DNA from 2 places in the Cytobacillus sp. FSL K6-0265 genome. Region 1 is predicted to be linked to the other one. Evidence: a T-box and tRNA genes for the amino acid it is inferred to sense, from the RefSeq annotation. Region 1 holds a T-box; the other holds one or more tRNA genes.

Evidence for each region. The T-box of region 1 lies ahead of ileS (isoleucine--tRNA ligase). A T-box ahead of a tRNA ligase gene usually reads a tRNA of that ligase, here a tRNA-Ile.
Region 2: it has a tRNA-Ile gene. The T-box ahead of ileS (isoleucine--tRNA ligase) is inferred to sense a tRNA for this amino acid. The anticodon was not compared.

The regions. Positions count from the first base shown of each region.
Region 1 covers NZ_JBBOPE010000001.1:1,769,942-1,777,190, forward strand. The annotation lists gene MHH73_RS09160 (cell division protein SepF) at 1-181, shown strand, start outside; gene MHH73_RS09165 (YggT family protein) at 189-455, shown strand; gene MHH73_RS09170 (YlmH family RNA-binding protein) at 585-1,361, shown strand; gene MHH73_RS09175 (DivIVA domain-containing protein) at 1,504-2,019, shown strand; T-box leader at 2,091-2,342, shown strand; gene ileS (isoleucine--tRNA ligase) at 2,441-5,212, shown strand; gene MHH73_RS09185 (hypothetical protein) at 5,552-5,845, shown strand; gene lspA (signal peptidase II) at 5,935-6,420, shown strand; gene MHH73_RS09195 (RluA family pseudouridine synthase) at 6,401-7,249, shown strand, end outside.
Region 2 covers NZ_JBBOPE010000001.1:3,697,662-3,704,910, reverse strand. The annotation lists rRNA gene MHH73_RS18850 (23S ribosomal RNA) at 1-1,989, shown strand, start outside; rRNA gene rrf (5S ribosomal RNA) at 2,221-2,337, shown strand; tRNA gene MHH73_RS18840 (tRNA-Glu) at 2,367-2,441, shown strand; tRNA gene MHH73_RS18835 (tRNA-Val) at 2,446-2,521, shown strand; tRNA gene MHH73_RS18830 (tRNA-Thr) at 2,537-2,612, shown strand; tRNA gene MHH73_RS18825 (tRNA-Lys) at 2,620-2,695, shown strand; tRNA gene MHH73_RS18820 (tRNA-Leu) at 2,705-2,789, shown strand; tRNA gene MHH73_RS18815 (tRNA-Gly) at 2,808-2,882, shown strand; tRNA gene MHH73_RS18810 (tRNA-Arg) at 2,886-2,959, shown strand; tRNA gene MHH73_RS18805 (tRNA-Pro) at 2,968-3,044, shown strand; tRNA gene MHH73_RS18800 (tRNA-Ala) at 3,058-3,133, shown strand; tRNA gene MHH73_RS18795 (tRNA-Met) at 3,161-3,234, shown strand; tRNA gene MHH73_RS18790 (tRNA-Ser) at 3,251-3,343, shown strand; tRNA gene MHH73_RS18785 (tRNA-Met) at 3,358-3,431, shown strand; tRNA gene MHH73_RS18780 (tRNA-Asp) at 3,435-3,511, shown strand; tRNA gene MHH73_RS18775 (tRNA-Phe) at 3,531-3,606, shown strand; tRNA gene MHH73_RS18770 (tRNA-Tyr) at 3,620-3,703, shown strand; tRNA gene MHH73_RS18765 (tRNA-Trp) at 3,707-3,780, shown strand; tRNA gene MHH73_RS18760 (tRNA-His) at 3,787-3,862, shown strand; tRNA gene MHH73_RS18755 (tRNA-Gln) at 3,879-3,950, shown strand; tRNA gene MHH73_RS18750 (tRNA-Cys) at 3,955-4,025, shown strand; tRNA gene MHH73_RS18745 (tRNA-Leu) at 4,030-4,111, shown strand; tRNA gene MHH73_RS18740 (tRNA-Gly) at 4,129-4,199, shown strand; tRNA gene MHH73_RS18735 (tRNA-Ile) at 4,207-4,283, shown strand; tRNA gene MHH73_RS18730 (tRNA-Asn) at 4,294-4,368, shown strand; tRNA gene MHH73_RS18725 (tRNA-Arg) at 4,385-4,458, shown strand; gene MHH73_RS18720 (FixH family protein) at 4,762-5,520, shown strand; gene MHH73_RS18715 (DUF4931 domain-containing protein) at 5,711-6,475, shown strand; gene MHH73_RS18710 (FtsW/RodA/SpoVE family cell cycle protein) at 6,607-7,249, shown strand, end outside.

The DNA of each region.
Region 1 (7,249 bases):
AATTGATAAAAGCCAAGCAAAGCGCATTGTTGATTTTTTAAGTGGAACGGTGTATGCCATTGGTGGAGATATACAAAAAATTGGAATGGACATCTTTTTATGTACGCCTGAAAATGTTGAAGTATCAGGGAATATTTCGCAAATGATTCAGGAACATGAAGAAGAGAACTCGAGGTGGTAAATTAATTATGGCAACTTTATTTTCGATTATTATTACAGCCGTGGAGATTTATTCATGGGCATTAATCATTTACATACTCATGTCATGGTTCCCAAATGCAAGGGAATCTAGTATTGGGCAAGTTCTAACAAAAATTTGTGAACCCTTTCTAGAACCATTTAGACGTGTTATTCCGCCAATTGGTGGAATGTTAGATATTTCTCCGATTGTGGCTATTTTAGTATTAAATTTAGCAACATCGGGAATTCGACAAATCTTTTTATGGATGATGTAAAAAATACGAGCTAATGCTTAGCTCGTATTTTTGTTTTTTTTTAATAATAGGTTTTCAAAGGAAATTGCAAAACATGCAAATTTAATAAATGATATACTATAACACAACTGTTGTTAAAGGAGTAAGCTCATGTCAAATATATATCAACACTTTCGTCCGGAAGAGAGGGAGTTTATTGATCAAGTGTTAAGTTGGCGACAAACGGTTGAACAATCGTATGCGCCTAAGCTTACTGACTTTCTCGATCCAAGGGAACAAGATATTTTACACACCATCATTGGATCACAAAGTGATGTGTGCGTGCAATTTGAAGGTGGACATAGAAACGCCGAAAGAAAACGTGCGCTAATTTATCCAGATTATTTTGTACCGGAAATGGACGATTTTTGCTTAGAATTATACGAAGTAAATTATCCTCATAAATTCGTATTAATCGAGCATCCACAAGTGCTCGGCAGTCTTATGTCACTCGGATTGAAAAGAAGTAAATTTGGAGATATTTTGTTTGAAGGTCATACGATACAAGTAATTGTTTCTAAGGAAGTATCATCTTATATTTCTATGCAATTAGAATCTGTTGGGAAAGCTTCTGTTAAACTTGAAGAAAAACCATTTTCATCTGTTATTGATGCAAAAGAGCAATGGCAAGAAAAAGTTTTTACAATGTCATCCTTAAGACTTGATACGTTGATTGCATCAATTTATAATTTTTCTAGACAAAAGGCGCAACAACTTATTGCTGCAAAAAAAGTAAAAGTAAATTGGGCAATGAAAGAAAATGTAGCGTTCGATTGCCGTGAAAGTGATACGATTTCTGTTAGAGGCTATGGGCGCTGTAAGGTGATTGCGATAGAAGGAAAAACGAAGAAAGAAAAATGGAAAGTAGTTGTTGGTATACAAAAATAATCTTTTTTAGCTATAATGATTATAGTGTTTTACCGATATAAAATTGAAAGTGTATCGAATTTTATGCAGGAATCTGCAAGAAACTGTCGAATTACATGTTAACAAATACATAATTTGACCAACTGATCTAGGAGGTGGCCTTATGCCATTAACACCGTTAGATATTCATAACAAAGAGTTCAGCAAAGGTTTTCGTGGATATGATGAAGATGAAGTAAATGAGTTTTTAGATCAAGTGATTAAAGACTATGAAATCATTATTCGTGAGAAGAAGGAATTAGAAGAGCGTTTAAACGACTTAAATGAAAGAGTCGGACATTTTAATACGATTGAAGAGACGTTAAATAAGTCGATTGTTGTTGCGCAAGAAGCTGGGGAAGAAGTGAAGCGAAACGCACAGAAAGAGGCAAAGCTAATTATTCGTGAGGCGGAGAAAAACGCTGACAGGATTGTGAATGAATCATTATCTAAAGCAAGGAAGATTGCGCTGGATATAGAAGATTTGAAAAAGCAATCGAAAGTATTTAGAAATCGTTTTAAAATGTTAATCGAAGCCCAATTAGATATGCTACAAAATGATGATTGGGACCACTTAATGGAATATGAGCTAGATACAACAGACTTGAAGTCTACAAAAGAAGAAGAATCTAGGGTATAAGATACTTTAACTTCTGAATTAAACCGACTTGACGAAGTTGTATCCTATCGCATATAATCTAGAAAAAACATGATAAAACGATGACAGGGATAGTAGCATTCTATCTTACTTAAAAGAGTGGATTCCCACTTCAGCGATTCAGGGAAGGTGAAAGCCTGATATTAAGAAGAAGAATTTGAACATCACCCTTGAGTTCCTTACTTGAGCTAAAAAGTTAGAGTAAGGCGTAGACGTTCACGTTACGAATTGATTTTTGAGCGGATAGGGAATTTCTCTATCTACAAGGGTGGTACCGCGGGAATATATAACCTCTCGTCCCTTTTTTTGGGATGAGGGGTTTTTTGTGTTTTCCCCGAGTACCTTATGTATGAGCGCTACTTTGGTCATAATGTTATGTAGTATGTTGAGGAGGAAATGAGCTATGGATTACAAAGATACTTTATTAATGCCTAAAACAGATTTTCCAATGAGAGGAAATTTGCCAAAAAGAGAACCTGAAATGCAAACAGAATGGAATGAACAAGATATTTACGCAAAAGTGCTTGAGCGCACGAAAAATCAGCCATTGTTTATCCTGCACGACGGACCTCCCTATGCGAATGGCGATCTTCATATCGGACATGCGTTAAATAAAGTTTTAAAAGACTTCATTAACCGCTATAAGTCAATGAGTGGTTACCATGCACCATATGTACCTGGTTGGGATACGCATGGATTGCCCATTGAACAAGCATTAACGAATAAAGGTGTAAAACGTAAAGAAATGACGGTAGCAGAATTTCGTAAACTTTGTGAAGAATATGCTTACGGTCAAATCGAGAATCAACGTGAACAATTTATGCGGTTGGGTGTTCGCGGAGATTGGGAAAATCCCTATATTACATTAAAACCTGCCTATGAGGCCCAACAAATCAAAGTTTTTGGTGAGATGGCGAAAAAAGGTTATATCTATAAAGGGAAGAAACCTGTTTACTGGTCTCCATCATCTGAGTCTGCATTAGCAGAAGCTGAGATTGAATATAAAGATAAGCAATCCGCTTCCATTTATGTAGGATTTAAAGTGAAAGACGGTAAAGATGTTTTATCTGAAGACGTACGTATTGTTATTTGGACAACGACGCCTTGGACAATGCCGGCTAACTTAGGTATTTCTGTCCACCCGAAACTAAAGTATGTTGTCGTTGAAGTGGCTAACGAAAAATATTTAGTAGCTGAAGATCTACTAGGGTCTGTAACAGAAGAGATTGGCTGGGAAAATCCTAAGGTCGTTCAAACGATTCAAGGTAGTGAGTTAGAATATGTGACTGCTGAACATCCATTATATGGCCGTGATTCACTTGTTATGCTTGGTGACCATGTAACTACAGACGCTGGTACTGGTTGTGTTCATACGGCTCCAGGACATGGTGAAGACGACTTTTACATTGGCTCTAAATATGGCTTAGATGTATTATGTCCGGTGGATGACAAAGGGGTAATGACAGAAGAAGCACCTGGTTTTGAAGGTCTTTTCTATGATAAGGCCAATAAACCAATCACAGAAAAATTGGAAGAAGTTGGCGCGTTATTGAAGCTTTCTTTTATCAAGCATTCTTATCCACATGATTGGCGCACAAAAAAACCAGTTATTTTCCGTGCAACAGCCCAATGGTTTGCTTCTATTAAAGATTTTAGACAAGAATTATTGCAAGCAATTAATGATACAACATTTACACCGGCATGGGGCGAAACAAGGCTTTATAATATGGTTCGTGATCGTGGTGATTGGTGTATTTCTAGACAGCGTGCATGGGGTGTGCCAATTCCTGTCTTCTATGCAGAAAATGGAGAAGAGATTATTACAGACGAAACAATTGATCATGTATCCCAACTATTTAGAGAGCATGGTTCGAATGTGTGGTTTGAAAAAGAGGCGAAGGAATTATTGCCTGAAGGATTTACTCATCCAGGTAGTCCAAATGGTGTGTTTACAAAAGAAACGGATATTATGGATGTTTGGTTTGATTCCGGCTCTTCGCATCAAGCAGTATTACTTGAGCGTGAAGATTTACAAAGACCAGCAGACCTTTATCTAGAAGGGTCTGACCAGTATAGAGGTTGGTTTAACTCATCATTATCTACAGGTGTCGCTGTAACTGGTAAAGCACCATATAAAGGCATCTTAAGTCACGGCTTTGTTTTAGATGGTGAAGGTAGAAAAATGAGTAAGTCAATTGGTAATGTCATTGTACCTTCAAAAGTGATGAACCAATTAGGTGCAGATATTTTAAGACTTTGGGTTGCATCAGTTGATTACCAAGCAGATGTAAGAGTATCTGATCCAATCTTAAAACAAGTAGCAGAAGTTTACCGTAAAATTAGAAACACTTTCCGCTTCTTATTAGGAAACTTAGCTGATTTCGATCCGGCAGTACATCGTGTCTCTTATGATGAATTACGTGAAGTCGATCAGTTTATGTTAGTAAAGTTAAATAACCTAATCGAAACATCGCTACAAGCTTATGAGAACTATGAATTTGCAGGCATTTACCATGCTGTTAATAATTTCTGTACTTTAGACTTAAGTTCATTCTATCTAGATTTTGCGAAAGATGTTCTGTACATTGAAGCGCAAGATCAACATGATCGTCGTGCGATTCAAACAGTGCTTTATGATAGCTTAGTTGCCCTTACTAAGCTTGTATCACCGATTCTTTCTCATACTGCTGATGAAGTATGGCGTCACATTCCAAGTGTGGAAGAGATGAGTGTTCAATTGACAGATATGCCGACAGTACAAACTTTTGCTAATGCGGAAGAATTAACGACAAAATGGACAGCTTTCATGAAATTAAGAAATCATGTCCTAAAAGCGCTAGAAGAAGCACGAAATGAAAAAGTGATCGGTAAATCATTGACAGCAAAAGTAACGTTGTATGTTGATAACGAAACCAATTCCTTACTTGATTCTATTTCAGAAAGCTTACCACAACTATTTATCGTTTCTGCATTTGAAGTGGCAGGCAGCTTAGAGCAAGCACCAAATGAAGCGCATAAATTTGACAATGTAGCAATCATGGTTTCTAAAGCTGAAGGTGAAACATGTGAACGTTGTTGGACAGTCACTCCAGATGTTGGGGAAGTAGAAGAATTTTCAACCCTTTGCCCACGTTGTGCTACTGTCGTGAAAGAAAACTATAGCGATTTGAACTAAATTTAGTATTAGCCTAATCAAGGCCCGAACTATTCGTTCGGGTCTTTTTCTGTTTTCTTTTCATGATTATATAAGAAGGGTGAATGAAGTTAGAAATCAAGGAGAATTCTAAAAAAGATTTGCTATAAAAACGATCATAATTTTAATGAAAAGTTGTTAACAAATATTGAAGTGAATAATTTTATCATGTCTCAACCTTTTCCTCTTTGAGTGAAACTAATAAAATTTTCCTCAACCTGTAAAACTTGTTCAGCTTGTAAAATCTTTAGAGGCGTTCAAAATTAGCCAGTTGCTCATAATAACTTTATGAACAATCTTGAAGGATGAAGGGGGATTTTTTTGAACAATCAACCACATGTTATTCCACTAATTGAAGAGCTTCGTAATACGAGACAAGAGTTACTGGAGAGGTTAATGCAAAGTAATCTTCACCCCTTTATAAATGAAATGATATTAGATGAATTATATGATGTTGAAAAGGCGATAGAGAAGTATGAAAATGGCCAATTTGGCACATGTGAAATTTCTGGTGAGTTTTTGCCAGAAGATTTATTAACATTAATCCCTACGCTACAAACAATGGACGATTGTCAGTCTCTTAAAAGGTTCTATCGTAAAGCCCTTTATGATTAAAACAATCGCCTTAAAGAGCAATGCTACCGTTTTTTATGGGTTTATGCTAAAATGCAAAGGTATACAAATGAATATTGGAGGTTGCCTTTGTGTTTTTCTACATAATCGCTTTATTGATTATTGCTTTTGATCAATGGACTAAATGGTTAATTGTCAAGAATTTTACGCTTGGTGAAAGTATGACTGTCATTGAAGATTTTCTGTATATTACTTCCCATCGGAACACAGGTGCAGCCTGGGGAATATTAGAAGGTCAAATGTGGTTTTTTTATTTGATTACTGTTATTGTCATCATCGGAATCATTTATTATATGCAAACACATGCGAAGGGAAAATGGCTTCTTCAGCTTTCATTAGCACTAATATTAGGTGGTGCAATTGGAAACTTTATTGATCGTCTTTGGCGAAAAGAAGTGGTTGATTTTATTCATACATTCCCGTTCGGATATAACTTCCCGATATTTAATGTTGCGGACTCCTCTCTATGTATAGGTGTCGTGCTGTTATTAATACAGATGATACGAGAGGAAAGAGAAGTGAAAAAGGAGAAAGCAAATGAGCAAAGTGGAACATAATATCACCGAAAATCAAGCGGGTGATCGTATTGATAAGGTGCTGGCTAATCTGAATGCAGAATGGTCAAGAACACAAGTGCAAGAATGGATAAAAGCAGGACATGTGCTTGTCAATGGTAATAAAGTAAAAACAAATTATAAGGTAGTAAATGAAGACCAGCTTGATATAATTATTCCTGATCCAGAGCCATTAGATGTAGTTGCTGAGGAAATGGACTTGGATATTTATTATGAAGATAGTGATGTTTTAGTAGTCAATAAACCGAGGGGAATGGTTGTGCACCCTGCGGTTGGGCATGGAACAGGTACATTGGTAAACGGCTTACTAGCACATTGTAAAGACTTATCAGGTATAAATGGGGTCATGAGACCAGGTATTGTCCACAGAATTGATAAGGATACATCCGGCCTGCTTATGGTGGCTAAAAATGATCTCGCCCATGAGAATTTAGTAGAGCAACTTGTGAATAAAACGGTGACAAGAAAATATAAAGCGGTTGTGCACGGCGTATTAAATCATGATCATGGTACAATTGATGCACCTATCGGGAGAGACACGAAAGATCGCCAAAGTATGACGGTTGTTGATAATGGCAAACATGCTGTTACGCATTTCAATGTTATCGAGCGCTTTAAAGATTTTACTTTGATAGAATGTCAGCTTGAGACGGGAAGAACGCATCAAATACGTGTTCATATGAAATATATTGGCTTTCCATTAGCTGGAGATCCGAAATATGGGCCGCGAAAAACAGTTGAGTTCGGCGGACAAGTGCTTCATGCAGGGGTGTTAGGGTTCAATCATCCAAGAACAGGTGAGTACCTAGAA
Region 2 (7,249 bases), 1.9 Mb from region 1:
CGAATTCAGACAAACTCCGAATGCCAAAGATTTATCCATGGGAGTCAGACTGCGAGTGATAAGATCCGTAGTCAAGAGGGAAACAGCCCAGACCACCAGCTAAGGTCCCAAAGTATACGTTAAGTGGAAAAGGATGTGGAGTTGCTTAGACAACCAGGATGTTGGCTTAGAAGCAGCCACCATTTAAAGAGTGCGTAATAGCTCACTGGTCGAGTGACTCCGCGCCGAAAATGTACCGGGGCTAAACGTATCACCGAAGCTGTGGATTGAACATCGTAGATGTTCAGTGGTAGGAGAGCGTTCTAAGGGCGTTGAAGCTAGACCGTAAGGACTGGTGGAGCGCTTAGAAGTGAGAATGCCGGTATGAGTAGCGAAAGATGGGTGAGAATCCCATCCACCGAATGCCTAAGGTTTCCTGAGGAAGGCTCGTCCGCTCAGGGTTAGTCGGGACCTAAGCCGAGGCTGAAAAGCGTAGGCGATGGACAACAGGTTGATATTCCTGTACCACCGTATTCTGTTTGAGTGATGGGGGGACGCAGGAGGATAGGGTAAGCGCACTATTGGATGTGCGTCTAAGCAGTTAGAGGGACCATGAGGCAAATCCCATGGTCACATACCTTGAGCTGTGATAGCGAGGGAAATTTAGTACCGAAGTTCTTGATTCCACACTGCCAAGAAAAGCCTCTAGCGAGGAATAAGGTGCCCGTACCGCAAACCGACACAGGTAGGCGAGGAGAGAATCCTAAGGTGAGCGAGAGAACTCTCGTTAAGGAACTCGGCAAAATGACCCCGTAACTTCGGGAGAAGGGGTGCTCATTAGGGTGTTAAAGCCTTGATGAGCCGCAGTGAATAGGCCCAGGCGACTGTTTAGCAAAAACACAGGTCTCTGCGAAGCCGCAAGGCGAAGTATAGGGGCTGACGCCTGCCCGGTGCTGGAAGGTTAAGAGGAGAGGTTAGCTCACGCGAAGCTTTGAATCGAAGCCCCAGTAAACGGCGGCCGTAACTATAACGGTCCTAAGGTAGCGAAATTCCTTGTCGGGTAAGTTCCGACCCGCACGAAAGGCGTAACGATCTGGGCACTGTCTCAACGAGAGACTCGGTGAAATTATAGTACCTGTGAAGATGCAGGTTACCCGCGACAGGACGGAAAGACCCCGTGGAGCTTTACTGTAGCCTGATATTGAATTTTGGTACAGCTTGTACAGGATAGGTAGGAGCCTTAGAAGCCGGAGCGCTAGCTTCGGTGGAGGCGTCGGTGGGATACTACCCCCGCTGTATTGAAATTCTAACCCACATCCCTTATCGGGATGGGAGACAGTGTCAGGTGGGCAGTTTGACTGGGGCGGTCGCCTCCTAAAGAGTAACGGAGGCGCCCAAAGGTTCCCTCAGAATGGTTGGAAATCATTCGTAGAGTGTAAAGGCACAAGGGAGCTTGACTGCGAGACCTACAAGTCGAGCAGGGACGAAAGTCGGGCTTAGTGATCCGGTGGTTCCGCATGGAAGGGCCATCGCTCAACGGATAAAAGCTACCCCGGGGATAACAGGCTTATCTCCCCCAAGAGTCCACATCGACGGGGAGGTTTGGCACCTCGATGTCGGCTCATCGCATCCTGGGGCTGTAGTCGGTCCCAAGGGTTGGGCTGTTCGCCCATTAAAGCGGTACGCGAGCTGGGTTCAGAACGTCGTGAGACAGTTCGGTCCCTATCCGTCGTGGGCGCAGGAAATTTGAGAGGAGCTGTCCTTAGTACGAGAGGACCGGGATGGACGCACCGCTGGTGTACCAGTTGTCTTGCCAAAGGCATCGCTGGGTAGCTATGTGCGGAAGGGATAAGTGCTGAAAGCATCTAAGCATGAAGCCCCCCTCGAGATGAGATTTCCCATAGCGTAAGCTAGTAAGATCCCTGAAAGATGATCAGGTTGATAGGTTAGAGGTGGAAGTGTGGCGACACATGCAGCTGACTAATACTAATCGATCGAGGACTTAACCAATTCGAAATGCGGAGGCGCCTTGCCCAGGTGCGACAAGCATAAGCCAAATTTGACAGGAGGTTGTTCTTTAACCTCATGACAAATTTGGCTTATGACCTCGAGCACCTAGGCGCCGCAGCTAGACAGCACTACGTAAGTAGTAGCCAACTAGCAACGCATAGGCGATTACTCAAAACAATCTTCTTCAACATTACCTAGTTTTGAGGGAACGATTCCCTTACAATTTCATAGTCCGGTGGCGATAGCGAGAAGGTCACACCCGTTCCCATACCGAACACGGAAGTTAAGCTTCTCAGCGCCGATGGTAGTTAGGGGCTGTCCCCTTGTGAGAGTAGGACGCTGCCGGGCAAGCTACCCCATTTTTGGGGTTATTTTTTGGCCCCTTGGTCAAGCGGTTAAGACACCGCCCTTTCACGGCGGTAACACGGGTTCGAATCCCGTAGGGGTCACCATTTTGGAGGATTAGCTCAGCTGGGAGAGCATCTGCCTTACAAGCAGAGGGTCGGCGGTTCGATCCCGTCATCCTCCACCATTTTTGTGCATATTTGCCGGCCTAGCTCAATTGGTAGAGCAACTGACTTGTAATCAGTAGGTTGGGGGTTCAAGTCCTCTGGCCGGCACCACTTGTACGAGCCATTAGCTCAGTTGGTAGAGCATCTGACTTTTAATCAGAGGGTCGAAGGTTCGAGTCCTTCATGGCTCACCATTTATATATGCGGGTGTGGCGGAATTGGCAGACGCACCAGACTTAGGATCTGGCGCCGCAAGGCGTGGGGGTTCGACTCCCTTCACCCGCACCATTTTTATTTTCAATATTTGCGGAAGTAGTTCAGTGGTAGAACATCACCTTGCCAAGGTGAGGGTCGCGGGTTCGAATCCCGTCTTCCGCTCCATATGCGCCCGTAGCTCAATTGGATAGAGCGTTTGACTACGGATCAAAAGGTTAGGGGTTCGACTCCTCTCGGGCGCGTTTTGTTTCGGGAAGTAGCTCAGCTTGGTAGAGCACTTGGTTTGGGACCAAGGGGTCGCAGGTTCGAATCCTGTCTTCCCGACCACGAATACTTTCTAGGGGCCTTAGCTCAGCTGGGAGAGCGCCTGCTTTGCACGCAGGAGGTCAGCGGTTCGATCCCGCTAGGCTCCACCAATTCAATTTTTATACAATATATACTATGGCGGTGTAGCTCAGCTGGCTAGAGCGTACGGTTCATACCCGTGAGGTCGGGGGTTCGATCCCCTCCGCCGCTATTGCTTTTCTATTAATGGAGGAATACCCAAGTCTGGCTGAAGGGATCGGTCTTGAAAACCGACAGGGGTGTTAAAGCCCGCGGGGGTTCGAATCCCTCTTCCTCCGCCATTAATATTTATTATCGCGGGGTGGAGCAGTCCGGTAGCTCGTCGGGCTCATAACCCGAAGGTCGCAGGTTCAAATCCTGCCCCCGCAATCTGGTCCGGTAGTTCAGTTGGTTAGAATGCCTGCCTGTCACGCAGGAGGTCGCGGGTTCGAGTCCCGTCCGGACCGCCATTTACATATTCATTATTTTGGCTCAGTAGCTCAGTCGGTAGAGCAAAGGACTGAAAATCCTTGTGTCGGCGGTTCGATTCCGTCCTGAGCCACCATTTAGTCTTTTTTGGAGGGGTAGCGAAGTGGCTAAACGCGGCGGACTGTAAATCCGCTCCTTCGGGTTCGGCAGTTCGAATCTGCCCCCCTCCACCATCTAGGGGTATAGTTTAATGGTAAAACGAAGGTCTCCAAAACCTTTGATGTGGGTTCGATTCCTACTACCCCTGCCAATTATGGCGGTTGTGGCGAAGTGGTTAACGCATCGGATTGTGGTTCCGACATTCGTGGGTTCGATTCCCATCAGCCGCCCCATTTTAAATATTTTTATTGGGCTATAGCCAAGTGGTAAGGCAACGGATTTTGATTCCGTCATTCGTAGGTTCGAACCCTACTAGCCCAGTTATGGCAGCATAGCCAAGTGGTAAGGCAGAGGTCTGCAAAACCTTTATCCCCGGTTCAAATCCGGGTGTTGCCTTTATGCCGGTGTGGCGGAATTGGCAGACGCGCACGACTCAAAATCGTGTTCCTTCGGGAGTGTCGGTTCGACCCCGACCACCGGTATGTTGAATTTCTTAAATGCGGGTGTAGTTTAGTGGTAAAACCTCAGCCTTCCAAGCTGATGATGAGGGTTCGATTCCCTTCACCCGCTTAAATAGGGGCCTATAGCTCAGCTGGTTAGAGCGCACGCCTGATAAGCGTGAGGTCGATGGTTCGAGTCCATTTAGGCCCACCATTTATATTATTCCGCAGTAGCTCAGTGGTAGAGCATTCGGCTGTTAACCGAACGGTCGTAGGTTCGAATCCTACCTGCGGAGCCATACATATTTTTAGTTTGCGCCTTTAGCTCAGCTGGATAGAGCAACAGCCTTCTAAGCTGTGGGTCAGAGGTTCGAATCCTCTAAGGCGCGTCAAAGCTCATAAATCTTTTATAAGATTTATGAGCTTTTTTTGTATGATTAAGTTTTAAAACCAGCTTCTAGCATCTAGTTAAAGCTATATTGAATAGTCCATAAAAAAAGCTTCCATAAATGGAAGCTAAAAAGGGGGATTTACACTTGTAATAAAAGTTTCTCCAAATGAATCTTTTCTTATACCTATTATTTCTTCACTTTACTTATTTTTATTATTAACAAATTATTTCACTTTTCTAACACATATTATTAGTAAAATAAAATAAGAAGGATTAGAAGTTTAAGAAAGAGGGGCTTTTTATGAAGAAGTGGATATCAACAATGTTTTCTGTAATCATGATTACTTTTCTAGCTGCTTGTGGAAGTGCGGGGAATGATGCAGATTCTAGTGGTAGCGAAGGATCAGTTCCTGCTGCAATCGATGCCAGTATCTCAATACCAAGTCAGATTACAAGGAACGAAGAAGTGCGTTTGGAAGTGAGCGTTACTCAGGGAGACGAGTCTGTGGAAGATGCAGATGAAGTGAAATTTGAAGTGTGGGAAGATGGGAAAAAGGATAATAGTGAATTAATAGAAGCTGATCACGAGAATGATGGAAAGTATGTGGCATCTTATACATTTGAAAAAGATGCTATCTATCATATTCAGTCACATGTCACAGCAAGAAGTATGCACACGATGCCTAAGGTTAAAGTGGCGGTAGGTAGTGCTATAATAGATAACGAAGAAGAAAATCAAGGCCACAGCGCACATGAGCATGATGGAAATGTAGCGATACATATAAGTCCTACTGCTGATATTAAGACGAATGAGGAAACGCCATTTGATATTCATATAACTAAAGAAGAACATGGACTTGAAGAGGCAAATGTGAGGTTAGAAATCGTTCAAACAATTGATGAACATCAGGTGGCTTGGGTAGATGCAGCAGAGCAAACTAGTGGGATGTATACAGCAACCTATGCATTTACTGATAATGGAACATACAAGATTGTCGTTCATGTTGAAAACGATGAAGGTTTACATGAACATAGTGAGTTTGAGGTCATAGTAAATTAACGGTAAAAGAAAGATATTTGCATATGCAGATATCTTTTTTAGCTTATTTAATAGGTAGTTTTCTTGTTAAGCAAGTGAAGTTGCCTTTAATATTGATGAATTTTATACTAATCATAATCAAACTTTCACACTATAAAGAAGAAGCCCTTTATAATAGAAGTAAGTAATTGAAATCAGGAGAGAATAGCTAATGACAAATACTCATTTATTTTTTAATACAAGCATTGGTAAACAGAAACCTAATAGTATAAGGAATAAAGAACAAGTGTGTCCATTCTGTCAGAGAGAGCAATTGACGAATATTATTGCGGAGGAAGGTCCAATCATTTGGTTGGAGAATAAATATCCCGTTTTAGAAAATGCTCATCAAACGGTCTTAATCGAGACAGATAAGTGTAACTCGGAACTTTCACAATATGATGACAAGCATTTAGTCAGCTTGATTACATTTGGTTTAGACAAATGGTTAAGTATGGAGAAAAGTGATAAATATAAATCTGTGATTTTTTTCAAGAATCATGGACCTCATTCAGGTGGAAGCATTGCTCATCCTCATATGCAAATTGTTGGCTTATATGATATTGTGTATCAACATAAAGTTCAGGTTGACGATTTTGTAGGAGAATTAATTGATCAACATGGTGATACTGAATTTTCTCTATCGAATAAACCACGTATTGGCTTTTATGAATTTAATGTTAAATTAGGTGAGAAAAGGGATATAGCAGCGTTTGCTAAATATATTCAAATGGCAACGAAATATATTCTGAGAGATTTTCCATTTACATGTAACAGTTATAATCTATTTTTTTACCATTTTGAGAATGAGATATATGCAAAGATTGTCCCTCGATACGTAACAAGTCCGCTTTTTATCGGATTTTTCTTGCCGCAAGTACCTAATAATATTATGTGGATGGTAAAAGATATTCAAAGTAAATATGTACAATTATAGGTGAATGATTACTCTGTTACAAAAAAGAAATATACGTAGCAGTTGTGATTTTTATCTAAAAAAAATATAATGAAGTATTGTACACAGATTATTTTTAATGAAGAGCCTTTGTTTCATAAGGAGATTGATTAATGACTTCTAAACGAACGACAACATCGAGAATTGATTATACTTTAGTTCTTATTTTATTTTTATTGTTTTTAGTTAGCTGTATTTCCATATATAGTGCACAAACAACTGAACAATACGGTGAAAATTTTTTACTTAAGCAAATTGTATGGTATGTAGTGGGTATAGGGATTATACTAGCGGTCATAACATTAGATGCTGAGCAATTAAAGAAAATCTCTTGGTATGCTTACGGTTTTGGACTATTGCTACTTGGATTTCTTGTTGTCGCACCTGAGAGTATTGCTCCGGTAATTAATGGCGCTAAATCATGGATACGACTGCCTGGTCTTGGGCAAATACAGCCAGCTGAGTTAGTTAAGGTTTTTCTTATACTCGCTCTAGCCAGGGTCATCGATGATCATCATCAAAAGACACAATTAAAAACAGTAAAAACAGATTTTTTCCTATTATTTAAAATGCTAGTTGTTACGGGATTCCCTTTATTACTCATCATGCAACAACCGGATTTAGGCACTTCCTTAGTAATTTTAGCCATAATGCTCGGAATGGTTTTCATTTCAGGTATTACATGGAAAATACTCGCACCTATTGTAAGTGTAGGTGTTACGCTAGTTGTTTCTATTTTTTATTTTGTATTGTGGC